Lentimonas sp. CC4: one gene and its partner. The protein of the gene in region 2 interacts with the protein of the main gene of each other region in a pairwise test. Links are inferred from orthologs where the notes say so. Each region holds a gene or a part of one and is shown on either strand. Other genes may lie near its edges.

What was found. Proteins that work in one complex are often made in the same cells at the same time.
Region 1: the proteins of lepA (region 2) and GZZ87_RS09160 interact in binary tests that used the Escherichia coli proteins (3 or more experiments, as listed by UniProt). The link is inferred for Lentimonas sp. CC4 from one-to-one orthologs.

The regions. Positions count from the first base shown.
Region 1 is NZ_CACVBO010000001.1:2,091,725-2,097,208, reverse strand. What follows is about bases 2,677-5,484. They hold GZZ87_RS09160 (zinc transporter ZntB), read right to left. Parts: upstream 4,667-5,484; coding sequence 3,686-4,666; downstream 2,677-3,685. Other genes in these bases: GZZ87_RS09150 (succinylglutamate desuccinylase/aspartoacylase family protein), read right to left, coding at 5,122-5,484; GZZ87_RS09155 (RimK/LysX family protein), read right to left, coding at 4,685-5,125; GZZ87_RS09165 (ABC transporter substrate-binding protein), read right to left, coding at 2,677-3,565. Outside these bases: GZZ87_RS09175 (ABC transporter permease), read right to left, coding at 1-739; GZZ87_RS09170 (ABC transporter permease), read right to left, coding at 741-1,715; more of GZZ87_RS09165, read right to left, coding at 1,712-2,676. UniProt on the Escherichia coli protein: Zinc transporter. Acts as a Zn(2+):proton symporter, which likely mediates zinc ion uptake. Purified ZntB reconstituted in liposomes also binds and transports Cd(2+), Ni(2+) and Co(2+).
Region 2 is NZ_CACVBO010000001.1:3,123,659-3,129,800, reverse strand. Bases 2,770-5,768 are described here. They hold lepA (translation elongation factor 4), read right to left. Parts: upstream 5,176-5,768; coding sequence 3,364-5,175; downstream 2,770-3,363. Other genes in these bases: GZZ87_RS13335 (glycosyltransferase), read right to left, coding at 5,408-5,768; lepB (signal peptidase I), read right to left, coding at 2,770-3,293. Also shown: GZZ87_RS19780 (sulfatase-like hydrolase/transferase), read right to left, coding at 1-271; GZZ87_RS13350 (TIGR03862 family flavoprotein), read right to left, coding at 417-1,628; more of lepB, read right to left, coding at 2,064-2,769; more of GZZ87_RS13335, read right to left, coding at 5,769-6,142. UniProt on the Escherichia coli protein: Required for accurate and efficient protein synthesis under certain stress conditions. May act as a fidelity factor of the translation reaction, by catalyzing a one-codon backward translocation of tRNAs on improperly translocated ribosomes.

The DNA of each region.
Region 1 (5,484 bases), 1.0 Mb from region 2 along the record:
CCATCGCCTCGGCCGCCATCACATATTGATTCTGTCGAATCGAGAGCGTCATACCACGCAAGACACGCGCTGTCCCTGCCCAACCGATCAACGCCAGTATGATCACGATGACAAAAAACATCTGATCCGAGGCGAAGTGCGGTGCCAGCGCAGAGCGCAAGGCCAACAACAAATACAGCCCAGGCATCGCCATCATAAACTCCACAAAGCGCATCGCGAAGAAATCAAAGCGCCCGCCAAAGTAGCCACTAAATCCACCGACTAAGAACCCCAACGTCGTCGTAATCGTGATCCCGAGCAGACCAATAAACAAGGACACCCGAGAGCCAAAAATCAGCCGCGAAAACACATCACGTCCCGTCGAGTCGCTGCCCAATAAATAAACACGCCCGCCCTCGTCCTCGATCGTAAATAAATGCCGATCCGTTTTGAACAGCCCCAGTAAGCGATACTCGAACCCACGCCCGAAAAACTGAATCGGATACCCCTTGCCTTCAATAGCCTCATAGCGCGCCTCGGTCGGATCCACCAACTCATAAGCCTGCGCCTGTAAGCTTCCGTCCGCATAGAAGAATCCTGTCGGCGGATGATAGGTGCGCTCCAAGTCTTGTAAGTTGGTCGAATACGGCGCGAGAAAGTCAGCAAATAAGGCACTCAAATAAAGCAACACAAGCACCCCACCGGATAAGATCCCCAGCGGACGACGCATCACTTCTTTTATAATTCCCCAAATGATCATGCTATTTCTTCTTCTCCAAACGGATACGCGGATCCGACCAAGCCAGTAAAATATCCGCTAGCAAATTCCCTAACACCAACATCGTGCACCCCATCATCACCGAAGCCAGCACCACGAATTGATCTTCGCGTAAAATCGACTGATACATCAACTGCCCCAGGCCAGGATACTGCAGCACGATCTCAACCATCAACGCACCACTCAGCAAGCCGGAGAACGCAAAACCAAAGGCACTCACCAACGGGTTAATCGCATTGCGTAGCGCATGTTTAAACATCACTACGAATTCACTCAGTCCCTTTGCGCGGGCAGTGGTAACAAACCCAGCGCGAATTGTATCCAAAAAGTTAGCACGCATGATACGCATGATACTCGCAATCGAACCGATCCCGAGCGCCAGCGTCGGTAAGATCAAATGATGCCCACGATCGGCGATCTTCTCAAAGAATCCCATATACTCGTATTCGATCGAGGTCGCCCCTCCCATCGGGAACCACCCGGTCTGCGCAGCAAAGAAGACCAACAGTAAGGCCAAGAAAAACTCTGGCACTGAGAGCGCCGCATATGCCAAGCCGGCAGAGATTCGGTCAAAGATGGAGTCCTTATAAATCGCGGCCAACACACCCAGCGGAATTGCGATACCCCACGAAAAGACGAAGGCACAGACAGATAGTAAAAACGTGGCAAAGAGTCGCTGACCGATCAAATCGCTCACCGGCAATTTGTATGCCCACGAATGCCCAAGATTCCCTTCAAACACATTGCCCAGCCATTTCACATACTGCACATACCACGGCTGATCCAAGCCGAATTCGATCTCGATCGCCTGGATCAATTCGATCGGCACATCGCGTTGCGCTTTGACCGGCGTTAAGAAATCACCTGGCGCTAGGCTCATCAAGATGAACACCAGCATCGTGATGCCGAGCAGTAACGGAATCAGCGTCAACAGACGTCTAATAATAAAACCGATCATTCGTCCACCTCCGCCCACAAAGATTCCATATTCCAGGTCAGTCCGCCCAAAGATGTCGGCTCGATATTTTGCCAACGATTGCGGTAGCCTACAAAATCCTTGGCACTGACTAAGAAGATCATCGGTTGCTCTTCTGCCATAATTTCTTGGACTTCAAAGAAGTAAGCCTTGCGTGTTTCAACATCGGTATGGCGACCGATTTCGCGCATCAATTCATCAATACGAGTTTCCCACTCCGTGCCCGGCTTCGATTGCTGTGGATTCGTAAAATGCATACGGCCACCACTCATCAGGATATCTTTGCCCGCATACGGATCGGGCGCCCCGCCACCAAGACCAAGCATGCAGGCCTCATAATCAAACGAGTCGGAGGTTTTATTAATGATGGTGTTAAAATCAAGAAACTGCAGCTCCACATCAATCCCTAGCTCAGCCATATTTTCCTTAAACACCGTCGCCATCTCAACGCGCAATCCATTGTTGGAATTCGTCATAATCGAAAACGCCACACGGTTCCCTTTCGCGTCATACAGATCCTTACCGCGATACTCGAACCCCAACTCCTCAAACAAGGCCCGAGATTCGCCAGGCAAATAGCCATACTTCCGAATCCCATCATTATACCAAAACTTACGCTTAGGAGACACGTAGCCATTCAGAATATCAGCACGGTTGAAATAGACACCGCGAATAATTCCCTCACGATTGATGCCATACGAAATCGCCTGTCGAAAACGCTTATCCGAAAACCACTCGAATTTATACGGCTCCACATACGGCTTACCCTCTTCGGTTTTCCCCGGGTTCAAATTAAACCATATAAAATTCGTCGTGCTCGACGGCCCCATATCCAGAATCGTATAATCAAAGCGTTCCTCACCGCGCTTCACCCAGGCCACGTTATCAGGCGCAATCGTTTCGAAATCAGTTAAGCCCTGCGCAAATGCCACATTACTACTATTCACGTCCTGCACGATCTTGGTGATGATCCGCTCCACATAGGGCAAACGCTGGCCATCAGGATTCACCTTCCAATAGTTCGGATTGCGCGCAAAGACGATGCGCTCCCCGGGACGATACGACTCCAGCACGAACATGTTCAGCCCCACAATCTTCCATGGCTCGTTGATCGCCGTCTCGACACTCCATTGATCCATCAAAGTGCCATCTTCAAACGCTTCGTGCAAAATGTGCTTCGGCAAAATCTCCTCACCACCACCAAACAATAGAAACGGCGCATACACTTCCGGCGTGGTAAAGCGCACCGTATAGTCATCCAACTGCTCCACCTGCGGCTCCTTGCCGTTAATCATTTGGCCAAAGGTCGAACGCGAATTATAGCGATACTTCACCTTGCCGTCCTCACCCTCAGCAGGCTCGCCCGTTTCAGGGTCGATCTCCTTCGCAAAAAAGGTGCCCCAGGTAAACACGACATCAGCGGCCGTAAACGGATTCCCATCACTCCAATGCACGCCCTCACGCAAGTGAAAGGTATACTGTAAATTATCCTCCGAGATCTCCCAAGACTTGGCCAGATTCGGGATCACTTCGCCGCTTTCCGCATCCAGCGTGATCAGACTATCTAAAATACGATTAATCGCAGCCGATCCCGCAACCGACTCATTCACCAAAGGATTCAGCGTCGCCAAATCTCCAGGGATGGTCTCGACCACATTCGCACCATATTCACCAACTGGAAACTCAACCACCTCCGCATCCTTAGGAATCGGAGCCACTTCCGCAACCGGTCGCTCCACCACAGGATCGCAACCTGATGTGACAAACGCTGCCAGCCCTCCGCAAAAGAGGGCTCGAAGTATCGCAGTGTGACGGAGAATTGAGAATGCCATGAAGTTTTAGCCTACGAAACCGCCCTGACAGTTTTGTTCAACGTTTTTGTCCGTAAATTCAGCGATACCGGCTCACCGCGGTTACAATTCCCGTCAACCAACGGAGAGACAGAACTCAGGTTAAAACCACTTGAGCTTCTTAAAAAATACGACCTGTAGCCCAATGATCAGTCCTAAGATTCCGCAGAAGATGTAAAAGGCACTGCCGTTCTCTGAGCCTGGAATACCACCGACATTAATCCCAAGCAATCCGGTCAAGAACCCCAGCGGCATAAATATCGCAGCAATCACGGACAACATATACATGTTCCGATTCATTCGATCCGACAACGCATTGACGAGTTCATCCTTAACGACTTGCGCACGCTCTCGAATCACATCCAAATCTTCAATATAACGAGTCACATGATCCAGCGACTCTTGTAGGCGGCGCTTATCAATGAGCTTCAACCACGTCTGTTCGCAGCCACGTAGATGCGTAATCACATCCTTTTGCGGGGCGATGTAGCGACGAAACAAGATGGCCTCCTTGCGAATTTCAGCAATGCACTGCCGTTTATCGCTCGTCGGCGAATCGATCACCTCTTCCTCTAGAAGATCCAAGCGATCATCCAAGTCAGAAAAAGTCTGCTCCATGCGTTCAAAGAGTCGACCGGTCAGCATCGTGACAAATTCCCCTGAACTATTCGGACCGCGACCAACAGACAAACGCTCTCGAATGTCTAGAACCGCCTTTAACCGACGCCTCCTCAGGCTGATGATTCGAGAGCCATCAATCCACAGACGAATCGAGATCATATCCTCAGGTTCAGCATTATCATTTAGGTTAATGCCACGCAGGATCAACAGCACGCCCTTCTCCATTTCCAAAAGACGTGGACGTGTCTCATCAGCAGTCAGCGCGTTGATCAAAATAGGATCCAGATAACTGACTTCTCGCTCCAACCAGTCGCGACACCCCTCAGCAGTCACATCGAGGTGCACCCACGTCAGCGAATTCTCATCAGCAAGACTGGCAGACACCCCCTCAACAGTCAAATCAGTGCTAGTATTCGCCTCGATCTGACAGGCATGTAGGATGCAGGAATTGTTGTCGGTCATGTTAATTTCAGTTACATGTCACTTAATACGAGAGGCACCCGGTTTCTTCGGTGTCGCCCAGTGGTCGACTGAAGAATCAACAAGAAACGCACCGCCCAATGTCTCACGACCGAGCAACATGCGATGGATCATATTCTTGCGGCACACCAGGTTTACCAGAATCGTTTGCTCAGACTCACCGAGACGAAGCGTCGTCTCCACAAAAATACGGTCATGCCCCTGTCCTGTGCTACTGCGCACACGCTTACGTAATTTGATCGGAGCTTCCAAGGTGACAAGACGATCTTTGTTTCGAGACAGACGCACGGTGAACCGAACGCGCTCGTCCGGGAGTTCAACGATCTCAGCGCAATCGATTGCACTGCTTTTTGCGCCAGTATCAGCCTTTGCGCGGATACGCATGCCCCACTCAGGTAACTCGACCCACTCGCGCCAACCAATAATTGTTAAGTCCTTCATACATCTTCCTCCAAATCACTGACGGTAATATTCGTCGCCAATTGTGACCGAATATCAGTCTCAATGGTGCCTTCTTCTAGGCCATCAATACTCGCTTCAATATTACGCTGCGATCGTTTCGTCGCATGCAATGCGATATGCACCACAGGATCTCCCGGACCAACGGCAGGCATGGTCGTCATGCCCATCACGATTCCATCATGCGGACTACGAATCACCTCATTCTCTTTGCCTAACAAACTCGTGCTACTCGCCACAGCTTGATCCTTAACAACCGCCTCGCCTGGAGCTACGTGAAAATGGAGAAAGCCTCCAGTCTCCGAACGCACCCAACGCGTCTCTTCGACCACGATCTGATG
Region 2 (6,142 bases):
TGGCGTTAATGCCAGTAATCCATGTCGAGCGTGAGGGCGCACAAACAGGTGCGCTGGCGTAAGCATGCATGTATTGAAATCCGTCATCGGCGAGCTGATCGATATTCGGGGTCTTCGCATTTGGATTCCCGTAACATCCAACCCAAGCGATATTATTGTCCTCAGACGTCAACCACAGGATGTTTGGTCGTTCCAGTGGTAGCGTATCAGCGGCGATCAACGGTGCGACTGCCAACTCAATGAGGCAGATCAGGGTAAGCACTAATTTCATAGATTCAACATGCGAGAGAGCAGTAGTCTGTCATTCAAAAAAACAACAATTAGACATAATATATATTGTGCGTAATGTGTAGAGCAGTGCTACATGTCTGAGCGCGAAATCATTCAAATCAATAAAGCCTTAAATATCAGTGTAATTATACTGACTTTAAACTTGCTGCATATCCAGCCGTGCTACCTGTGGCGAAGCAACCTTGCATCAAAAAGCCGCCTGTGGGTGCTTCCCAATCAATCATTTCACCAGCGCAATACACATTCTGCAGTTTCTTTAGCATGAGTGTCTCATCGAGTTCATTCCATGCGACGCCGCCGCTGGTTGAAATCACTTCGTCCAGTGGTCGTGCGCCGCTCAATGGAATGCGGCAGGATTTGACAACCTCGGCCAGCGCCTGAGCGGAATCGAATTCACCATGGAGTTGCTGAATAATCGCACAGGCGCCTTTGCTGAGTTTCCAGCGTAGCTGTGCTTCGTGGAAGAAATTACGGCGTGCGGACTCCATTTTCTGCACCAGGCGCTCAACGGTAAAGGTTGGCTTAAAATCGATCACGATTTCGGGTGCATCCATTTCGCGCAATGTGCGACCCAATGCATAGATCGGCGTGCCTTCAAAGCCATAGCGTGTAATCATCAATTCGCCGATATGTAGTTCTTCGCCAACGCGGACGTGGATATTGTGCAAGGGGCACCCTTCTGCTGCTGTTCGTGTAGCCTCCGTCCAGTTCGCCTCCCAGCCACAATTAGCCGATTGTAGCTTTTCGACGGCAATTCCGTGCTTTTCAAGAACACTGACCCACTGTCCATTGGAACCCGTTTTAGGCCATGAGCCACCGCCCATTGCTAGAATGACGGCGTCAAAATCCTGATCAAACACCCCTTCTGGGCATTCGATTTCAAGCTCAATTAACTCACCCATCGTTCGCAAGTCTAACCAGCGATGATTCATCTGGAAGTCGACGCCCATCTCGCGCAGACGCTGCACCCAGCGTCGTAAGATCGGTGCGGCCTTTTTAGTTTCTGGAAAGACCTTACCGCCAGCGGTTGAAAAGGTATTGATGCCGAGTGATTGCGCCCATTCGGTCATGGCAGTGTTATCAAAATCTCCGATGATTTTACGCCATGTGGGCACGGGTAAATCCTTGCCGGAATATTGTGCGACAAAGGTCTCAAATGCAGCGCTGTTGGTGATATTGAGCCCGCTCTTACCTGCGACAAGGAACTTACGCCCAACGGATGGCTTCGCATCAAACACGGTAACGAATGCGCCGGCGTTAGCAGCCACTTCTGCGGCACGTAGACCTGCGGGGCCGCCGCCGATGATCGCGATATTTCGTTGTGTTTGGTTGCTCATAGATTGAGTGGATATGGCAGAACGCTCAGGCAAGCAAGCGAGCTTGCGATGAAAGTGCACAAACATCTACTACTGAAAAGATCTTATGCTCTGTTATTCAGCGGAGCTGAGACCGCTTATTAATGCTAATATTACGCTTATTATTGGGGAGGGACGAGCTCCGCCTCGTCCTGCGGTGTGTAAGTGCTTAGGTTCAGTGGCCGGCGCAGAGGCGTTCCCTCCCTCAGTAACACACACATAGCAGACCCCATGAGCCGCGGCATATTTCACTCGTTATGATACGCGTGAGTATATTTGTCGGCTCGCAGCGGTGAGAACTACATTGTCTTAGCTCATCGCGCTTGGTTCTGTGCGGCATAGTAAGCACGAGCCATACAAAGGATGACCTGAGTCGTATTTCTCAGGTCTCCTGTTCCGCCCCTCAAGTCTCTGCACCTACTCTGCGACACCCCAGCGCTTCGTGAACGGATAGTAGATGAAGATCGCTTTGCCGATGACTGACTTTTCAGGCACAAAGCCCCAGTAGCGACTATCGAGACTGTTGGCGGAATTATCGCCCAGTGCGACGAATTTATCGTCGGGAATTTTCAGCTTACGACCTTCGGCAAGTAAGGTGTGGTTGATGTAGCCGCTATACTCGCCCTCTCGCGCTGCGTTGCGGCCAAAGGCTTCGACCTCATCGCGTGGCTGACCATCGACGAGCAAGGTGCTGTCCACGATTTCGAGTGTTTCGCCGCCGACCCCGCCGATACGTTTAATGTAATATTTGTCGGTATAATCGCCGGTTAAGCGGCCGAGCTCTTCGCGGATTGCATTGGTGCGAAACACGAACGGATCGCCCGCCTTCGGACGTTTAAAATGGTAGCTGATACGGTCGACGAACAGCGCGTCGCCCAGAGTGATGTCGAAGCGCATAATCGGATCGCCTGCGGCTACTGAGTGATTCAATTGTAACGCTTGACCACTGGGACTGTCCTGCGATGGCACAGCCATCGCTAGGTTCGCATCTGGGAAAAACTGTCGCACGGCGGAGAGCATATCAAACTCTGCTGGCACTTGAATTGAATGCAACGTGCCGCCGACTGAAAAGACATACTCGGCGCGCTGTGCTGGTAGGACGAAATACTTTCGATACGGGACGGGACGACTTGTGCCGACTTTTCCTGTTTTAGGGTTAGGCAGTAATACCAATGAAACGGGGCCAGAGGCCTCAGCGATGAGGCTCTTATGATTGGCTCCCAATGTGATTTTATTAAAGACCTTCTCCACCGCATTCGGTGAAGCTTCGTCTGCTGCATAGACGACTGTATTCATCCCACTATAAGTAGGATACATTGAATTGGTCGGAATGATGAAGGGCTGGAAAAAGAACGTGCGCACACCGATCACTAGAATCGCTGCGACTAGAATGACTTCCAAATTATCGCTCCAAAAGGTCTTCGGGTAAATCTTACCGCCGATTTTTCGCAACAAGGCATCCAAGCGTTTCATGGCCGCTTCGAACGGTGCCTTCTCGGTGGACGTGTCCTTGAGCATCGACTCGATTTCGCCTACCGTCTTTTCCAGTTCCTGCAAACGGGCTACAGAAGTCACGTCGCGTCGGTAATGATAGACCTTACTGGCCGCGTGGAGTAGATCTTTTGCCTGTTTGCGTAACTTTTTCATGGATGATGGGGCTCTGTCTCGTTCTCAAATATTCAATGTTCAACGTTGGAAGTTCAACGTTCGACGTTCATCAGCTGCCGCCGTCGGAGGTCTTAAGGATCTTAATGAAGGCGTCTTGTGGAATCGAAACGCTACCAATGTTCTTCATGCGCTTCTTGCCCTCTTTTTGCTTCTCGAGGAGCTTACGCTTACGAGAGATATCACCACCGTAACATTTCGCAGTCACGTCCTTACGATACGCGCTGATCGTCTCGCGAGCGACGATGTTGGAACCCACACCAGCCTGAATCGCGATCTTGAACATCTGCTTCGGTAGGATCTCTTTGAGTCGCTCACAGAGTGCACGTCCCCTGCCCTCGGCCTTGTCCAAGTGGACGATTGAAGAGAATGCATCGATCGGCTCCGCATTGACCATGATGTCGAGGCGGCAGAGTTTGGCTTTCTGAGTGCCGTTCATTTCATAGTCCATCGAACCGTAACCATGGGTAATGCTCTTCAGACGGTCATTGAAATCGATCAGAATTTCATTGAGCGGAATGTTGCAGACGAGCATGACGCGCTGCCCGTCGATGGTTTCGGTATGCTCACAGATGCCACGTTTCTCGGCAACGAGCGCGAGCACATCACCAATTGAGGTGTTAGGAATGTGGATCGAAGCCAAAATCATTGGCTCTTCGATAAATTCGATCTCAGAGACATCTGGTAGATACACTGGATTGTGCACTTCGAGCATCGTGCCATCGGTCTTGGTGACATTATAAATAACACTTGGATACGTGGAAATTACGTCGAGGTCATACTCGCGACGAATGCGCTCTTGGATGATCTCCATGTGCAATAGGCCGAGGAATCCACAACGGAAACCGAAGCCTAGCGCGACGGAGTTTTCCGACTGATAGACGAAGGCCGCGTCATTCAGACGCAGCTTACCCATGCTCGCCTTGAGCTTGTTGTAGTCGCTGGTATCGATCGGATAAATACCACTGAAGACCATCGGACTGACCTGCTTGTAACCAGGCAGCATGTCAGCAGTCGGTGCTGCGGAGTGCGTAATCGTGTCACCCAACTGAATGTCAGCGACATCGCGCATATTGGTGACGATGTAACCCACATCGCCGGCTTCCAGGGAATCACGCTTGATCATGGCCGGAGAGAAACGTCCGACTTCCTTGACCTGTGATTTGCGCTTATCGCTCATGGTCATGATTTGATCGCCCATCTTGACCGAACCGGAAAAGACGCGGACGTAACAGATGACACCCTTATAGGTGTCGTAAATGCAGTCAAAAATCAGCACGCGCAGGCCGTCGACCTCCGCCCAGCGTGGTGGTGGGATGCGGTGCACCGCAGCTTCCAAAAGGTCTTCGATACCGAAGCCACTCTTACCACTGGTCTTGACCGCCTCTTCAGCTGGGATCGCCAACACATCTTCGAGTTGCACTTCAATCGCTGGCACATCCGCGCTCGGCAGGTCGACCTTGTTGATCACAGGGATGATCGCGAGCTCTTGCTCTGTCGCTAGATGGGCGTTTGCAACAGTCTGTGCTTCAACGCCTTGAGCGGCGTCGATCAGCAGCATTGCGCCCTCGCAGGCCGCTAGACTACGAGACACCTCATAGGCGAAGTCCACGTGACCTGGTGTGTCGATCAGATTAAAAGTATAATCTTCGCCATTCTTCGCACGATACACCATGGTCACAGGGTGACTCTTAATGGTGATGCCGCGTTCGCGCTCCAAGTCCATGGAGTCAAGGAGCTGCGCCTTCATGTCACGCATTTCAACGGTGCGAGTGAGTTCGAGGATACGGTCGGACAGCGTCGTCTTGCCGTGGTCGACGTGGGCGATGATGCAAAAGTTGCGAGTATGGGCTAAATCGGTCATGTAAAAAGGCTGGAAGCGCGTTAAGATCGCGTGCTTTGAAAAAAAATCAACACCCGATCAGCTCGATTGACAGGTATTCTCCTAAAAAGGCGTGTTGAAACGAGGAATCGACGCAGATCCACGCGAATAGATTGCAGAAGGCGCATGTTTACAAGCACTTCTATAAGTCACGTAGCCGACTGATGGGCTTGAAACTCTTAGTCCTTTAAATGCGCTTTAAACGGCAAGCTGTTTACGCCAATACCCTATTTTCATTATGTTTTTCAGTCATGAGCGCATCTCTGTGGCGATCCATTAAGATTTGTTTATTTTTGTTGTATGATTTTTTCCAAATATTGTGACTGGTTGAATTCATACGTGTGCCCCCCCATTCGAGATCAGAGCGATATTCCATTTGATACGATCCGCACACCCACCCGTGTTCTTTGAATGCGCGGAAGCAGAGATCATGGTCATCCAGGTCCAGTGGAGCGAATTGTTCATCGAAGTAGTTCAATGCCTGCAAGCGGCTGTTATCAATCAGTAGAGGCCCGCGGTTCACGACATCGCGAATGCCAAATATGTCACGACGAGCTTTGAGTTTTATCTTAAAGTGTTTTCGAAATTTCCTGACAATATGACAGGGCTTGGTGCCTGTGGGGTTTTCTCTGCCAATATGGTCATACACGTCCAAGTCACCATCTTTGATCGTATCATTATGTGCGGTTCTTCCAGTCACGGCAAAAACATCACTAAACGCATTGATTGGCTTCATGAGGCGCTGGTCAAAGTTTGCCTCAGTCATGATCATATCATCTTGGATGATGATCGAGCCATCACAGCTACTTTTTTTGAGCCCGACATTATTCGCCTTGGTCTCCCATATGTCAGGAGTCTCGTCGGTGATGATTTTGATGTCTTTTGCTCTGTAAGAATCAATCGTGGATTCAAATAATTCGCGAGACCGATCGGAGCAGCCGTCAAAAAT